Regions from separate parts of the Micromonospora sp. WMMD1120 genome, predicted to be linked through region 2. Evidence: riboswitches for the same ligand, from Rfam matches in the RefSeq annotation. Region 2 holds a riboswitch; the other holds the start of a gene.
The links. A riboswitch is a leader RNA that binds a small molecule or an ion and turns the genes downstream of it on or off. The one in region 2 is predicted to bind thiamine pyrophosphate.
Positions count from the first base shown of each region.

Region 1 (7,426 bases), 640 kb from region 2:
GCAGGCCCTGGATCAGCGCGGCGGGTAGCCGCTCCGCGCGCAGCGCGTCGAAGTACGCCAACGAGGACGAGAACGCGGGCGTCGGCACCCCGGCCCGGGTCGCGTCGCCCACCACCCGCCGCCAGCTCGGCACGCCGGCGCTGACCGCCTCGGCGAAGTACGGCGCCACCAGCAGCGTCGGCAGGTCCGGCTGCTCGTCGTACGCCTCCCGGATGCGGTCGAGGAAGCGGGCGCGGATGATGCAGCCACCCCGCCAGATGGTGGCGGTGCCGCCGAGGTCGATGTCCCAGTTGTATTCCTGGCTACCGGCGCGGATGTGGTCGAAGCCCTGTGCGTACGCGACGATCTTCGAGGCGAGCAGCGCGCGGCGGACGTCCTCGACGAACGCCTCCCGGTCGGTGACCTGCCACTTCTCACCCGCGTCGGGGAACGCGCGGCGGGCGGCCTCGCGCTGGTCGACGTGCCCGGAGAGCGAGCGGGCGAAGGTCGCCTCGGCGATCCCGGTGATCGGGATGCCCAGGTCGAGCGCGCTCTGCACGGTCCAGCGGCCGGTGCCCTTCTGCTCGGCCCGGTCCTGCACGATGTCGACGAACGCCCGGCCGGTCGCGGCGTCGGTGTGCGCGAGCACATCGGCGGTGATCTCGATCAGGAACGACTCCAGCTCGCCGTTGTTCCACTCCCGGAAAATCTCCGCGATCTCGGCCGGCGTCGCGTCCAGGCCGGCCCGCAACAGGTCGTACGCCTCGGCGATGAGCTGCATGTCGGCGTACTCGATGCCGTTGTGCACCATCTTGACGAAGTGCCCGGCGCCGTCCGGCCCGACATGCGTGCAGCACGGCACCCCGTCCACCTGGGCGGCGATCTTCTCGAACATCGGCCCGAGCTTGGCGTACGACTCGGCGGAGCCGCCCGGCATGATGCTCGGCCCGAGCAGCGCGCCCTCCTCGCCACCGGAGACACCGGTGCCGCTGAAGTGCAGCCCCTGCGCGCGCAGCGCCTCCTCACGCCGACGGGTGTCGGCGAAGTGGGCGTTGCCGCAGTCGACGATGATGTCGCCCTCGTCGAGCAGCGGCACCAACTCGTCGATCACCGCATCGGTGGGCGCGCCGGCCTTGACCATGACGATGACCGCGCGGGGGCGTTCCAGAGACGCCACGAAGTCGGCCATCGTCTCGCCCGGGATGAACGTGCCCTCGTCGCCGTGCTCGGCCACCAGGCTGCGGGTGCGCTCCGGAGAGCGGTTGTGCACCGCCACCGTGAAGCCGTTACGGGCCAGGTTGCGGGCCAGATTCCGACCCATCACCGCCAGCCCGGTCACACCGATCTGTGCCCTCGCCTGCTCAGCCATCCGTGCCGCCACCTCTCGTCACCACTATTGGCGTCTGGAAACTTACCGTGACACGCCCCGACAGGGACCAGCGATCAGGCGCGCGTCACAAGGAGTGGGACCGGCGGGGACGACCAGTGGCGGGTCAGCCCTCGGCGAGACGTGCGTCTATCCGCGCGACCTTGCCGGTCAGCGCGTCGGTGACACCGGGCCGGACGTCGGCCTTGAGCACCACACTCACCCGGGGCGCGTGCGCGGCGACCACGTCGACCGCCCGCTTGACCACGGCCATCACCTCGTCCCACTCGCCCTCGATGGTGGTGAACATGGCATCGGTCCGGTTGGGTAGGCCGGACTCGCGGACCACCCGCACCGCTTCGGCGACCAGGTCGCCCACTGAGTCGTCACCGCCGAGCGGGGTGACCGAGAACGCGATCAGCATGCGCCGATCGTGCCAGTAATTGGGGTGCGCGTGCGGGCGGGCGGTGGCTAGGGTACGGGCATGCGTAACTGACGCCCCCTCCTCCGAGCCGGCCCGCTGTCCCGCGTCGCGGTCCGTGCGCTCCCGGGCGTCCCGCATCTCTCGTCCTGCCGTGTGGCGGCGTCGGCCGTGCCCGACCCGGTGAGCAGTCAGTCCCCCTCGATCGTCGCGCCGCGACGGTCACCAGCCGAACCGACCGACCGCCGCTGCGCGGGACCGGCCGTGTCGGTCGGCACCGAAGGAGGCCCGGATGCCCGCCAGGCGTAACCCGAAAAAGTCCCGTACCCCGAAGATGACGCCGCCCGGCACCGGCCCGGCGGCCGGCGACGGCCCGTTCGCCGCCGTGGCCGATCCGCTCGCCGTGCCGGCGCCCGAGGTGCCGCTGGTGGTCGACGTGCGCCTGGTGGTGCAGTCCCCACCCGCGCTGATCAAGCCACAGTCGGCGGCACCGAAGGCTGGCCCGCCCCAGGCCACCGCCGCCCACCCCGCCGGCGGCAAGAGCCAACAGGCGGGCCAACCCCGCCGCTACGCCTTCCGCCGAAGCTAAACCCCCCGCCCCGCCCCGCCCCGCCCCGCCCTTAGCCCGCGCCAGCCCCGCAGCCCCCGCCCCTCGCTCAGCCCTCAGCCCTCCGCCCCTCAGCCCTCCGCCCTCAGCCCTCCGCCTCCGTCGATCTTGCACTTTCTGTCGTCCTATAAGCCGCAAAACACCACGTATCGGCAACAGGAACTGCAAGATCGACGGAGGCGGGGAGGCGGGGAGGCGGGGAGGCGGGAGCGGTGTGCGGGCGTCGGCCCTGATCGATCTTGCACTTTCTGCTGTCGCAAAAGCCGCGAGTGGCCAAATATCGGCAACAGGAACTGCAAGATCGGCGGGCGCGGGGCGCGGGGCGCGAGGGCTGGGGGCGGGGGGCCCGGGTGCGGCGGGCGCGGGCGCGAGGCGGGTGGGGTTAGCTGAGTAGGGGGCGGAAGGTGCCGGCCAGGACGCTCGTGGTCAGGGTCGCCGCGGCCAGCGTGAGGGCGCCGGCGACGAGGAGGGCGTCGGCGCGGGTGAACCGCTGGCGGCGGGCGACGGTACGGGGGGTGCCGGCGTCGAAGCCGCGGGCGTCCATCGCGACCGCCAGCCGGGTGCCCCGGCGGATCGCGCCGACCAGCAGCGCGAACGCGGTGGAGGCGAAGAGCCGCAGCTTCGCCACCGGATTGTGGCCCGCGTCGACGCCCCGCGCGCGTCGCGCCATGCTGATCATCTGCCACTCCTGGCCGAGGAGCGGCACCAGCCGGAACGCGGCCAGCGCCCCGATGGCGAACCGGGCCGGCGCCCGGACGTTCTGGATCAACGCGTCGGCAAGGTCGGTGGGATCGGTGGTCGCGAAGACGATCACGCCGGGCAGCGCCACCGCGAACACCCTGAGCACCAGGCCGAGGGCGGTGAGCAGCACACCGGTGCTGACCAGCACCGGACCGGCGTCCAGCAGGACCTGGCCGGACCGGTCGGCGGCGAAGAGCACCAGGGTGACCAGGATGCCGGCGGCGCTGAGCAGCAGCGGCCAGGCCCGGCGGGCCAGCACCCGGTAGCGGATGCCGAACAGCGGCAGCACGGCGAGTTCGATGGCGATGGCGATGGCCGGCGCCAGCGGGTCCAGGGTCGCCAGCAGGGTGAACGAGAAGACCATCGCGGCGGCGACCTTCGCCACCGGGTTGCGGCGGGCCAGCGGAGCGTCGGGCGCGGCGACCGGCTCGATGCTGATCATCGCTCGCGGTCCGACGCCGGCAGGGTGACGGTGCGGTCGGCGAGCGCGGCGACGAAGTCCGCGTCGTGGGTGACCGCGACGACACCGTGGCCGGCGTCGCGCAGGTCGGCGAAGAGGTCGACGAGCTCCCGCCAGGTCCGCCGGTCCTGGCCGAAGGTGGGTTCGTCGCAGACCAGCAGGCGGGGCGCGGTGGCCAGGGCGGTCGCCACGCTCAGCCTCCGCGCCTCGCCACCCGAGAGGGTGTACGGGTTGGCGGCGGCGAGCGTGGCCAGCCGCAACCGGTCGAGCAGCCCGGCCACCGTTTGGCTGACCACCGGCTCGGGCTGACCCGTCCGGCGCGGACCGAGCGCCAGCTCGTCGAAGACGGTGCTGGTGACGAACTGGTGCTCCGGGTCCTGGAAGACCGACCCGATCCGCCGGGCCAACGCGGGCGCACGCCAGCGGTGCGGGGGAGTGCGGTGGTCCGCGCCGGCCAGCTCGGCGGACGCGGTGACCCGCCCGGCGCCCGGCCGGAGCAGCCCGCCGAGCAGCAGCGCCAGTGTCGACTTGCCGGCGCCGTTGGGTCCGCGTACGGCGAGCGCCTCACCGGCGCGTACCGAAAGATCGGTGGAGCCCAGCCGGGGCGGCAGGCCGAGCCGGTCGGCGGTGAGCAACACCTCCCCGGGCCCGGCGGTGGCCGGTCGGGGCGCGATGGGGTGACCGGGCACCCAGACCCCCTCGGCGGCCAGGGCCGCGCCGTGCGCCGCGAAGACCGCGTCGGGGGCGCCGTCCGCGCGGACGCCGCCGCCGGGCTCCAGTACGACCACCCGGTCGACGAGCGGCAGCGCCTCGGCGACCCGGTGCTCGACCAGGATCAGTGTGGTGTCGGCGTCCAGGGCGCCGGCCACCGCGTGCCGGACCAGCTCGGCGCCGACCGGGTCGAGGTTGGCCGTCGGCTCGTCGAGCAGGAGCAGGCCGGGGCGCAGGGCCAGCGCGCCGGCCAGGGCGAGGCGCTGCTGTTCGCCGCCGGAGAGCGCGGCGGTGGCGCGGTCGCGGGGATAGCGGAAACCGACCCGGCGCAGCGCCGCGTCGACCCGGGGCCAGATCTCGTCGGTCGGTACGCCCCGGTTCTCCAACCCGAACGCGACGTCGTCGCCGCAGCGCGCCATCACCAGTTGGGTCTCCGGGTCCTGGAAGACGACGCCGACCCGTTCCCGCCCCTTGCGCGGGTCGAGGCCGTCGATCTCGACGGTGCCCTCCTGTTCGCCGGAGTCCTCCGGGAGCAGCCCGGCGAGGGCGCTGAGCAGCGTGCTCTTGCCGGCCCCCGACGGCCCGAGCAGCAGCACCCGTTCCCCGGCCTCGACCCGCAGGTCCACCCCGCGCAGCGCCCAGGCCCGCCGGCCGGCGTGCCGCCAGCCGAACCCGCGCAGCAGTACCCCGCCCACCAGACCCCCCTCTGCGGTGCCCGTCCGGGCGGTCAGATCAGGGCGCGGTCGCGGCCCGCGGGAAAGCGGTCCAGCACGCCGGTGTTGGCCAGCGCCCGGGTGAGCAGCCAGCTGCCCGCGCCGGCGATGACGGTGGCGCTGACGATGGTGAGCAGCGCGTACGGGATGCGGTAGTCGCCCAGCGCGTAGTCGACGTTCCAGACGAAGAAGTCGAACAGCGCGGCGCTCAGACCGGTCAACGCGCCGGCCAGCACCGCGGTCGGCAGCCGGAACGACCGGTACCGGAAGGCGGCGAACGCCAACTCGGCGCCGATGCCCTGCACCAAGCCCTGCGGGATCACCGTGCCGGCCCACTGGCTGCCCAGCAGCGCCGAGAGGACCGCCGCCACCGTCTCGCAGTACAGCGCGGCGCCGGGCTTGCGGATGACCAGCCCGCCGAGCACTGCCGGCATCAGCCAGACGCCGTAGAGCAGCGTCTGCGCCGGTGGGAAGAAGGCGAACGCGCCCTCGGTGGCGCTCCAGACCAGACCCCAGGCCCAGAAGATGACGCCGAAGGCGACAGCGATCACCGAGGCGACCACGATGTCGATGGTGCGCCAACGGTTGGTGTCGCTGGTGGATGTCATGTTTGCTCCCAGTTCAAGTGAAGAGAACCAGGAGAAGACGCACGCCGTGCCCGGTGGCGCCGGACCACGGCGCGGCTGGAGGTCGACCGAACTCCCTGCGCTGGCATTACCCAGATCAGGTTCGAGGGTCTGCGGGCGTGCCCGCACTCTCAGCGCTGTGCGCTCCCCTGTCGGATATGAAGTTGTCTCGCTGACGCTAACACCGACCCGGGCCGCCGGCCCAGCGGGCATCCGCCTGACCTGCGGCGGCGATCCGTCCGCCGCCGACTGGGTACGCTGTCGATCATGCGGGTTGACGCGCGAGGCTTCACGTTCGAGGTGACCGTCGACGGTCCGCCGGACGGCGTACCCGTTCTGTTGTTGCACGGTTTTCCCCAGCACAGCGGCGAGTGGGACGACGTGGTGCCGGCGCTGCACGCGGGGGGCCTGCGCACGTACGCGCTGGACCAGCGCGGCTACTCGCCCGGGGCCCGGCCCACGGCGGTGGCCGACTACCGGATCCCCGAGCTTGTCGCCGACGCGGTAGCGGTGCTCGACGCCCTCGGACTGGACGCCGTGCACCTGGTCGGCCACGACTGGGGCGCGGTGGTGGCCTGGGCGGTCGCGGCCCGGCACCCCGAGCGGGTCCGCACGCTGACCGCGGTGTCCGTGCCGCATCCGGCCGCGATGGCGCACGCGCTGGCCACCGACGCCCAGCAGAAGGCCCGCTCGTCGTACATCGCGCTGTTCCGCAAACCGGAGAAGGCGGAGAGGGTGCTGCTGGCCTGGCACGCCACCGCACTGCGCAAGCTGCTCGGCGGGGTGGGCGACGCGGCCCGGGTGAACCGGTACGCCGACCCGATGCGCGCGCCGGGGGCGCTCACGGCCGCGCTGAACTGGTACCGGGCGATGTCGCGCGCCGACCTGGCCGGCGTCGGCCCGGTCGCGGTGCCCACCACGTACGTCTGGAGCGACCGGGACGTCGCCATCGGCCGGACCGCGGCCGAGGCCTGCGCGGCGAACGTCACCGGGGACTACCGCTTCGTGCCGATCCCCGGGGTGAGCCACTGGATTCCGGACGTCGCGCCCGGCCCGCTCGCCGAGGCGATCCTGGCCCGCGCCGGTGGGACGGCCTGAGTGGCGGGCCGCCACCACCGGCCGGGGGCGGTTCGCGCCGGTCCGGAATCAGCAGGTTGACGCGCCGACGGGCGGCGGTCGACCTCGCGGTGAGTCGACTGGGCGGCAATCGGACATTGGAGGACGCATGACGGTGAGCGCCGAGGCCTATCTGGCTGTGGTGACCGAGACGATCGGCCGGGTGGCCGCCAGCCAACGGGAGGCGGTGGGGCGGGCCGCCGACCTGATCGCCGAGGCGGTCCGCGCCGACGGTGTGGTGCACGCGTTCGGCACGGGGCACTCGGAGGCCCTGGCCATGGAGATCGCCGGTCGGGCCGGTGGGCTGGTGCCGACCAACCGGATCGCGCTACGGGACCTGGTGCTGCTGGGCGGCGAACCGGCCGACCGGCTCGGTCCGTTTCTGGAACGGGACCCGTCGGTCGCGCACCGCCTGTACGAGCTGGCGCCGGTGCGACCCACCGACGTCTTCGTGCTCGCCTCGAACTCCGGGGTCAACGGCGCGATGGTGGAGTTCGCCACGCTGGTGAAGGAGCACGGTCACCCGCTGGTGGCGATCACCTCGGCGCAGCACTCCGACCGGATGGCCTCCCGGCACCCGTCCGGGCGGAGGCTGAGCGACCTCGCCGACGTGGTGCTCGACAACGGCGCCCCGTACGGTGACGCGACGCTGCCGCTGCCCGGTGGCGGCGCGGTCGGCGCGGTCT
Region 1 is NZ_JARUBO010000005.1:553,030-560,455, reverse strand. It holds gene gndA (NADP-dependent phosphogluconate dehydrogenase) at 1-1,348, opposite strand, end outside; gene O7634_RS02670 (MTH1187 family thiamine-binding protein) at 1,473-1,769, opposite strand; gene O7634_RS02665 (hypothetical protein) at 2,059-2,355, shown strand; gene O7634_RS02660 (energy-coupling factor transporter transmembrane component T) at 2,756-3,556, opposite strand; gene O7634_RS02655 (ABC transporter ATP-binding protein) at 3,553-4,980, opposite strand; gene O7634_RS02650 (ECF transporter S component) at 5,013-5,606, opposite strand; TPP riboswitch at 5,681-5,785, opposite strand; gene O7634_RS02645 (alpha/beta fold hydrolase) at 5,892-6,722, shown strand; gene O7634_RS02640 (SIS domain-containing protein) at 6,850-7,426, shown strand, end outside.
Region 1: another riboswitch for thiamine pyrophosphate. It lies ahead of O7634_RS02650 (ECF transporter S component); the one in region 2 lies ahead of thiE (thiamine phosphate synthase).

Region 2 (7,426 bases):
ATCTCGCTGCGGAACTCGATCCGCCGCGTGACCGCCTGGCCGGCCTGGTTGTCCGCGATGAAGTCGAACTTCAGGTAGTTGTCGTCGTCCGCCTGCACGAGCAGACCGGCCTGCTGGTACTGCTCGTTCAGCAGGCTGCCGTCGACCTTCGTCTCCAGGGTCCAGTCGCCCGACGGCGCGGTCTGGAGGATGAAGTTCTTCGGCCCGGTGTTGTCGGTGCCGTAGATGTCACCGTTCGGCACGTCGATGCGCAGCGCGCCGCCGGTGACCCGGTAACCGGTCGGGTCCTCCCGCAGGATGGCGTCCCACCGGCACTTGTCCAACGTGGTGCCGTTGAACTCGTCGGACGGGTCGACCGGTCCGGCCGGGGCGTCCGGCGTCACCTGGAACGAGTCGAAGGCCGCCTCGACGACCGGCGCCTCGGTGCCGCCGTTGAGCGCGAAGACCCCGATCCGCGGGTTGGTGATGCCGGCCAGCGCCGCCGAACGGCCGACCGGGGTGAACGTCTGCCCGTCGCTCGAAACGGACGCGGTCAGGTTCGTCCCGTCGCTGGTGACCCGCAGGTACACGGTGTCACCCGCCGGTGCGTTGGTGGCGTCGGTGGACTCGTTGCGCGGCGTGCCCGCCGTCTCCCGGATGAACTCCACCCGCCGGCTGCCGTTGTACAGCAGGTCCACCTTGGCGTAGTTGTCGTCGTCGCCGTACACCAGCAGGCCGGCCTGCTGGTAGTTGGCCGTCACCGGGAGGGTGACCTTGGTGGTCATCTCCCAGGCGCCGGTCGGGGCCGGCTGGAGCACCAGGTTGGTGGCGTCGTTGCGGGCGCCGTAGAGGTCGCCCACGGCAGTGGGCAGCCGCAGCGCGCCGCCACTGAGGGAGTAGAGCTGGTTCTCCCGGATGACGCTGGTCCAGCGCTCCTTGTCGAGGGTGTTGCCGTTGAAGTCGTCCGAACGCGCCCCGAAGCAGGACGTGTCCGGCGCGTCGACCCGCACCGGTACCGTGGCGTACGACTTGGCGCCCTTGCTGTCGGTCACCGTGAGGGTGGCCGTGAAGGTGCCCGCGCTGGTGTAGGTGTGGCTGGCGTCCACAGTGGTCGCCGTGCCGCCGTCACCGAAGTCCCAGGCGTACGTCAGCGGGGTGTCACCCTCGGCGTCGGTGGCCGTGCCGTCGAAGGCGACGGTGACCGGCGCGGTGCCGGTCGCCGGGGTGGCGGTGGCACTGACCGTCGGCGGCGCGTTCTCGGTGACACCGCGACCGACGAAGTCCATCCAGTTGACGTTGAACAGTGAACCCGTGCCGCCGTTCGGGTCGCGGGCCAGGAAGTACAGCGAGCCGCTCGCCGCGCCGGTGACCGGTGCGCTCACGTCCGTGTACGTCTGCCACGCGCCGGTCGCCGGCACCGTCGCCGTGGCGACCACCGGTCCGTCGACAGCGCCCGCCCGGACCTCGATACGACCGCCAGCGGCGGCCGAGGCGGCCCGGAACCGGATCTCGGTGATGTTGGTCAGGTCCGCCGGAGCGACCGACCACCAGTCGCCGTCCTCGATGAAGCCGATGTTCTGGCCACCGCCGGCGGTGTCCGAGCCGGTCTCCCGCTGCACGCCGGGGTCGCCACCGCCGGTGCTCACCGGGGCGCGCCCGGTGGCGGTGAAGTACTCGGCCTGTTTCTGCTTCGGCTGGAGAACCTCGATCTGCCGGCCGGTCAGCGCGCCGGAACCGCCGGCGCCGCCCTCGTCGGTGTAGGTGGCCTCGAAGACCGCGAAGACGTTCGCCTCGGCGCCGTGCCCGGAGGCGAGCGACGTCTGGACGGTGCCGGTGCAGCCGGTGTGCTGCTCCAGCGGGTGGGCGTGCTCGTCGTGACCGAGGAGCACCTGCAACCCGACCCGGTCACAGTCGATCTCCCCGTCCTCGGGGTCGGTCACCTTGATCGAGTAGCGGACCTGGTCACCCCAGTTGAAGAAGCCACCGTCCGGCGGGAACTCGATGGAGACCGTCGGCGCGGTGTTGCCCACGGTGACCGGCACGTTGGCCACCGCGGTCCGGCCCTTGGGGTTGGTGACGGTGAGCTGGGCGGTGTAGTTGCCCGCCGTGGCGTACGTGTGCGTCGGGTTGGCCTCGGTCGAGGTCTGCCCGTCGCCGAACGTCCAGGCGTAGGTGAGCGCGCCGCCGTCCGGGTCCCGGGAGCCGGCGCTGGAGAAGGTGACTGTCAACGGCGCCGGACCCGAGGTCGGGTTGGCGGACGCCGCCGCGATCGGGGCGCGGTCACCGGCGGTGTAGTCGATCCGGTAGACGCCGGAGTTGTCGTTGTTGCCGCCGAAGCCGCTGCCCCACTCGATCAGGTACAGCGCGCCGTCCGGGCCGAACTCGAAGTCCATCGGCCGGATCATGCTCATGCCGGCGAGCAGCTGGTTGATGTCCACAAGCGACTTGCCGTCGGCGGTCACCTGCATGGTGTACATCTTGTTCTGGTTCCACTCGCCGAGCAGCGCCTTGCCGTCGTAGTAGGCCGGCCACTTGCGGGTCGAGTTGAGGTCCGCGTCGTACCGGTAGACCGGGCCGCCCATCGGGGCGCCACCGCCGCCGATCTCGGGGTAGCGCGCGTCACCGGCGTACCCGTAGTCGACGGTCGCCGGGACGACCGGCGGCAGGTTGGTCAGGCCGGTGTTGTTCGGCGAGTTGTTGACCGGTGCCGCGCAGTCGAACTTCGGGCCGCTCGGGCCGGACGGGAAGGTGTAGTCGTTGTACGCCTCGTTCGTGCCCGTGCAGTACGGCCAGCCGTAGTTGCCCGGGGTGACGATGTTCCACTCGACCAGACCGCGCGGGCCCCGGTTCGGGTTGTCACTGTTGGCGTCCGGCCCGTAGTCCCCGACGTACAGCGTGTTGGTCTTCGGGTCGGTGCCGATCCGGAACGGGTTGCGGAAGCCCATCGCGTAGATCTCGGGACGGGTCTTCTCGGTGCCCGGCGGGAAGAGGTTGCCGGACGGGACGGTGTACGTCCCGTCGTCCTCCGGGTGGATGCGGATCACCTTGCCGCGCAGGTCGTTGGTGTTCGCGGAGGTGCGCTGCGCGTCGTAGTCCTGGCGGCCCGCCCGCTCGTCGAGCGGCGAGTACGAGTTCGACTCGAACGGGTTGGTGTTGTCACCGGTGGCCAGGTAGAGGTTGCCCGCGCTGTCGAACGCCATGCTGCCGCCGGCGTGGCAGCAGGTGTTGCGCTGGGTGTCGACCCGCAGCATCTGCTTCTCGCTGGCCGGGTCGATGGTGTCGCCGGTCACCGTGAACCGGGAGAGCAGGTTGCGGGTGACGCCGTCGTTCGGCGCGTAGTAGAGGTACACCCACTTGTTGGTGGCGAAGTCCGGGTCGAGCCGGATGCCGATCAGGCCGTCCTCGTTGCCGGTGAAGACGTCCAGGTCGATGGCGGTGACGGTGTTGCCGGTGTCCGGCTTCACGATCTGCACGCGGCCGTCCCGCTCGATGTAGAAGACCCGCCCGTCGGGGGCGATGTCCAGCTCCATCGGGTTGCTGGTGTTGCTGTCCAGCGTGACCTTCTCGAAGTTGGCGGTCTTCGACGCGCCGCAGTCGGCGTCCGCGACACCGGCCGCGGTCCGGATGCCGCCGAGCAGGTGGGACAGGAACTCCGGCTCCGCGTACGACTCGCGGGTGTGGCCGCCGCCGGTGTACCAGGACCGGCCGCCGTCGTAGTCCTGACACCAGGCGATCGGGTGGTCCGCGCCCATCGCGCCCGCGCCCGGGGTGTAGGACTTCTCGTCCAGGCTGGCCAGCACGTGCACGTCCGGCCGGGGGTTGGTCTGGTAGTTGTACCACTCGTCGAAGCGGGACCAGCGGTCCGGCAGCTCGGCGGTGGACGGGTGGGCGTGGTCCTCCACCTTGACCGTTGCCGTCTGGTTCTGCGGGTGGTTGGCGAAGTACGCGCCGACCAGGTCGCCGTACCAGGCCCAGCTGTACTCGGTGTCCGAGGCGGCGTGGATGCCGACGTAGCCGCCGCCGGCCTTGACGTAGCGCTCGAACGCCGCCTGCTGCTCGGCGTTGAGCACGTCACCGGTGGTGGAGAGCCAGATCACGGCCTTGTACTTCGCCAGGTTGGCGTCGTTGAATGCCGCGCCGTCCTCGGTGTTGTCGGCGGTGAATCCGTTGGCAGCGCCGAGCTGTTGGATGGCGGCGATGCCGGTGGGGATGGAGTCGTGCCGGAAACCGGCGGTCTTGGAGAAGATCAGGACGGAGTAGGGATCGTCGGCGGCGTTGGCCGCCTTCGGCGCCACCTGGGCTGCCGGGGCCTGCTGCGGGGCCGCCTGGGCGGGCGTGCCGAACAGCGTGGTCGAGGCCATGGCCAGTGAGATCAGTGTTGCGGTGATGGGTACGCGGGCACGACGAGAACGGGACACGCCGCCTCCTGTGTCGTAGTGACAGAGCTCGCTGGAGCCGGCTCGCCGAATGCCGTCCCCGGTGGAGTCGGTGGTCACACCTCGTCAGGTGTCCCACCGACATTTTGTCGAATCGCTGAACAAATTAATTCGGCTGGTTCGATGTCGGGCAAGATGCGGACGGGTAACGGTTCTGCAACGGCGGGCGACATTCCGAACAGGACCGTATGAAGTGCCCCACAGATTTCGCCGCGCCCGGCCGCCGGACCCCCGCCGGCCCGCGCCTTGGCAGAGCGGCGGTTCTGTCGTACGGTGACACTCACGTAACCCACGGGAGCCCGGTGTACCGGGCTGAGAGGGGGGCTGACAGCCCCCGACCGTCGAACCTGATCCGGGTAATGCCGGCGCAGGGAGGAGTGTTGCCGTGCCGTCCCTCGGCCGACTGCATCTGATCACCGACACCCGACCCGGGCGCGAACCGCTCGCCGTGGTCCGGGCCGCCCTCAGCGCGGCCCGCGCCGACCTCGTCGTGCAGGTCCGGGTCGAGGACTCCGCCACCGACCGCGAGGCGTACGACCTGGCCCGGCGGGTGCTCGCGCTCTGCACGCCGTACGGGGCGACCTGCCTGGTCAACGACCGGCTGCACGTCGCCCTGGCGGTGGGTGCCGCCGGTGGGCACGTCGGGGCCGACGACCTGCCGGTCGCCGCCGCCCGCCGGGTGCTCGGCCCCGCCGGTGTGCTGGGCGCCACCGCCCGCGCGCCGGGCACGGCGAGCGCTGCCGTCGCGGCCGGCGCCAGCTACCTGGGCGTCGGGCCGTGCCACCGCACGAGCACCAAGACCGGACTCCCGGACCCGATCGGCCCCACCGGGGTACGCGCCGTCGTCGACGCCGTCGACGTGCCGGTCATCGCGATCGGCGGGGTGACCGCCGCCCGGGTGCCCGCGCTGCGCGCCGCCGGGGCGTACGGGGTGGCCGTCGTCGGCGCCGTCTCCGCCGCCGCCGATCCGGCACGGGCGACCGCCGAGCTGATCGAGGCGCTGGCGTGCTGACCGGCCGGTCACCGTCAGCGCCAGCACGCGACCGGGCCCGGCCGGACGTGGCGGTGGTGGGCGCGGGCCCGATCGGGCTGGCCATCGCGTGGCGCTGTGCCGCCCGTGGGCTGCGCGTCGAGGTGTACGACGCCGCGTCCGGCTCGGGGGCCTCGGCGGTCGCCGCCGGCATGCTCTCCCCGGTCGCCGAGGCGTACTTCGGGGAGCGGCTGTTGACCGAGCTGCTGCTGGCGTCCGCCGCCCGCTGGCCGGCGTTCGCCGCCGAGCTGACCGCGACGACCGGCGTCGGGATCGGTTACCGGACCGAGGGCACGGTGCTGGTCGGGCTGACCGGCGACGACCTGGCCGAGGCGCGCCGGCTCTGGGCGTACCAGCAGGGGCTGGGTCTGCCGGTGACCCCGCTGCGCCCCAGTGCGCTGCGCGACCACGAACCGGCGCTCGCCCCGGGGGTGCGCGGCGGCGCGCTCGCGCCCACCGACCACCAGGTCGACCCCCGCCGGCTGGTGCCGGCGCTGCGCACGGCCGCGCGGCGGGCCGGCGCGGTGCTGGTGCCACGGGCGGTCCGCCGGCTGTCCGATGTGGACGCCGGGCACACCGTGGTCGCCGCCGGCTGCGGGGCCGCCGCGCTCACCGGCCTGCCCGTGCGGCCGGTCAAGGGCCAGATCCTCCGGCTGCGCGCGCCCGACGGCGGCGCGCCGGGCTTCCGGCACGTGATCCGGGGGTACGCCGACGGCGAGTCGGTCTACCTGGTGCCTCGCCCCGACGGTGAGGTCGTGCTCGGCGCGACCGTCGAGGAGCGGTCGGACACCACTGTCACCGCCGGCGCGGTGCAGCGCCTGCTGCGCGCGGGTGTCGACCTGCTGCCCGAGCTGGCCGAGTACGAGCTGGTCGAGGCGGTCGCCGGGCTGCGCCCGGGAACCCCGGACAACGCGCCGATCCTCGGGCCGTTGCCCGGCCGGCCGGGTGTCCTGGTCGCCACCGGGCACCACCGGCACGGCATCGTGCTCACCCCGCTCACCGCCGACCTGATCGCCGACCTGGTGCTCGGCGGCGTACCCGATCCGCTGCTCGCGCCGCTGCGGGCCGATCGCTTCGACGGTGCCGGCGCTGCCGGTTCCGCGGCGGCTGGTACGCCGCCGGCGGGTTCCGGCGCGGACGGGACGGGCGGACCGGAACGGACCACGAAGGGGGACCGGTGGAGTTGACGGTGAACGGGACCGGGCGCAGCGTCGCCACCGACGTGTCGGTGGCGGACCTGGTCGGCGAGATCGTTCCGCACCCGCGCGGGGTGGCGGTCGCGGTCAACGGCGAGGTGGTGCCCCGGGCCGACTGGCCGACCCGGGCGCTGCGCGACGGTGACCGGGTCGAGGTGCTCACCGCGGCGCAGGGCGGGTGAGCGGGGTGTCGTTCGAGCTGGGTGGCCAGACGTTCACCTCGCGGCTGATCCTGGGCACCGGCGGAGCCGCCAACCTGCACGTGCTGGAGCAGGCGATCCGGGCGTCCGGGACCGAGTTGGTCACTGTGGCGCTGCGCCGGGTGGGCACCGCGCCCGGCTCCACCGGCGGGCTGCTGGAGCTGCTGGACCGCTGCGGCGTACGCCTGTTGCCGAACACGGCCGGTTGCCACACCGCGATCGAGGCGGTGAAGGTGGCCCGGCTGGCCCGGGACGCGTTCGACACCGACTGGGTCAAGCTGGAGGTGATCGGCGACGAGCGGACGCTGCTGCCGGACGGGGTGGAGTTGCTGCGTGCCGCCGAGGAGCTGGTGGCCGACGGGTTCACGGTGCTGCCGTACACCAGTGACGACCCGGTGCTGGCCCGCCGCCTGGCGGACGTGGGGTGCGCGGCGGTGATGCCGGCCGGCTCGCCGATCGGCTCGGGGCTCGGCGTCGGCAACCCGCACCACATCCGGCTCATCCGCCAGGGCGTCGACGTACCGGTGATCCTGGACGCCGGCATCGGCACCGCGTCCGACGCGGCGCTGGCGATGGAACTGGGCT
Region 2 is NZ_JARUBO010000005.1:1,195,816-1,203,241, reverse strand. It holds gene O7634_RS05665 (ThuA domain-containing protein) at 1-4,397, opposite strand, end outside; TPP riboswitch at 4,698-4,806, shown strand; gene thiE (thiamine phosphate synthase) at 4,801-5,427, shown strand; gene thiO (glycine oxidase ThiO) at 5,424-6,632, shown strand; gene thiS (sulfur carrier protein ThiS) at 6,623-6,823, shown strand; gene O7634_RS05645 (thiazole synthase) at 6,820-7,426, shown strand, end outside.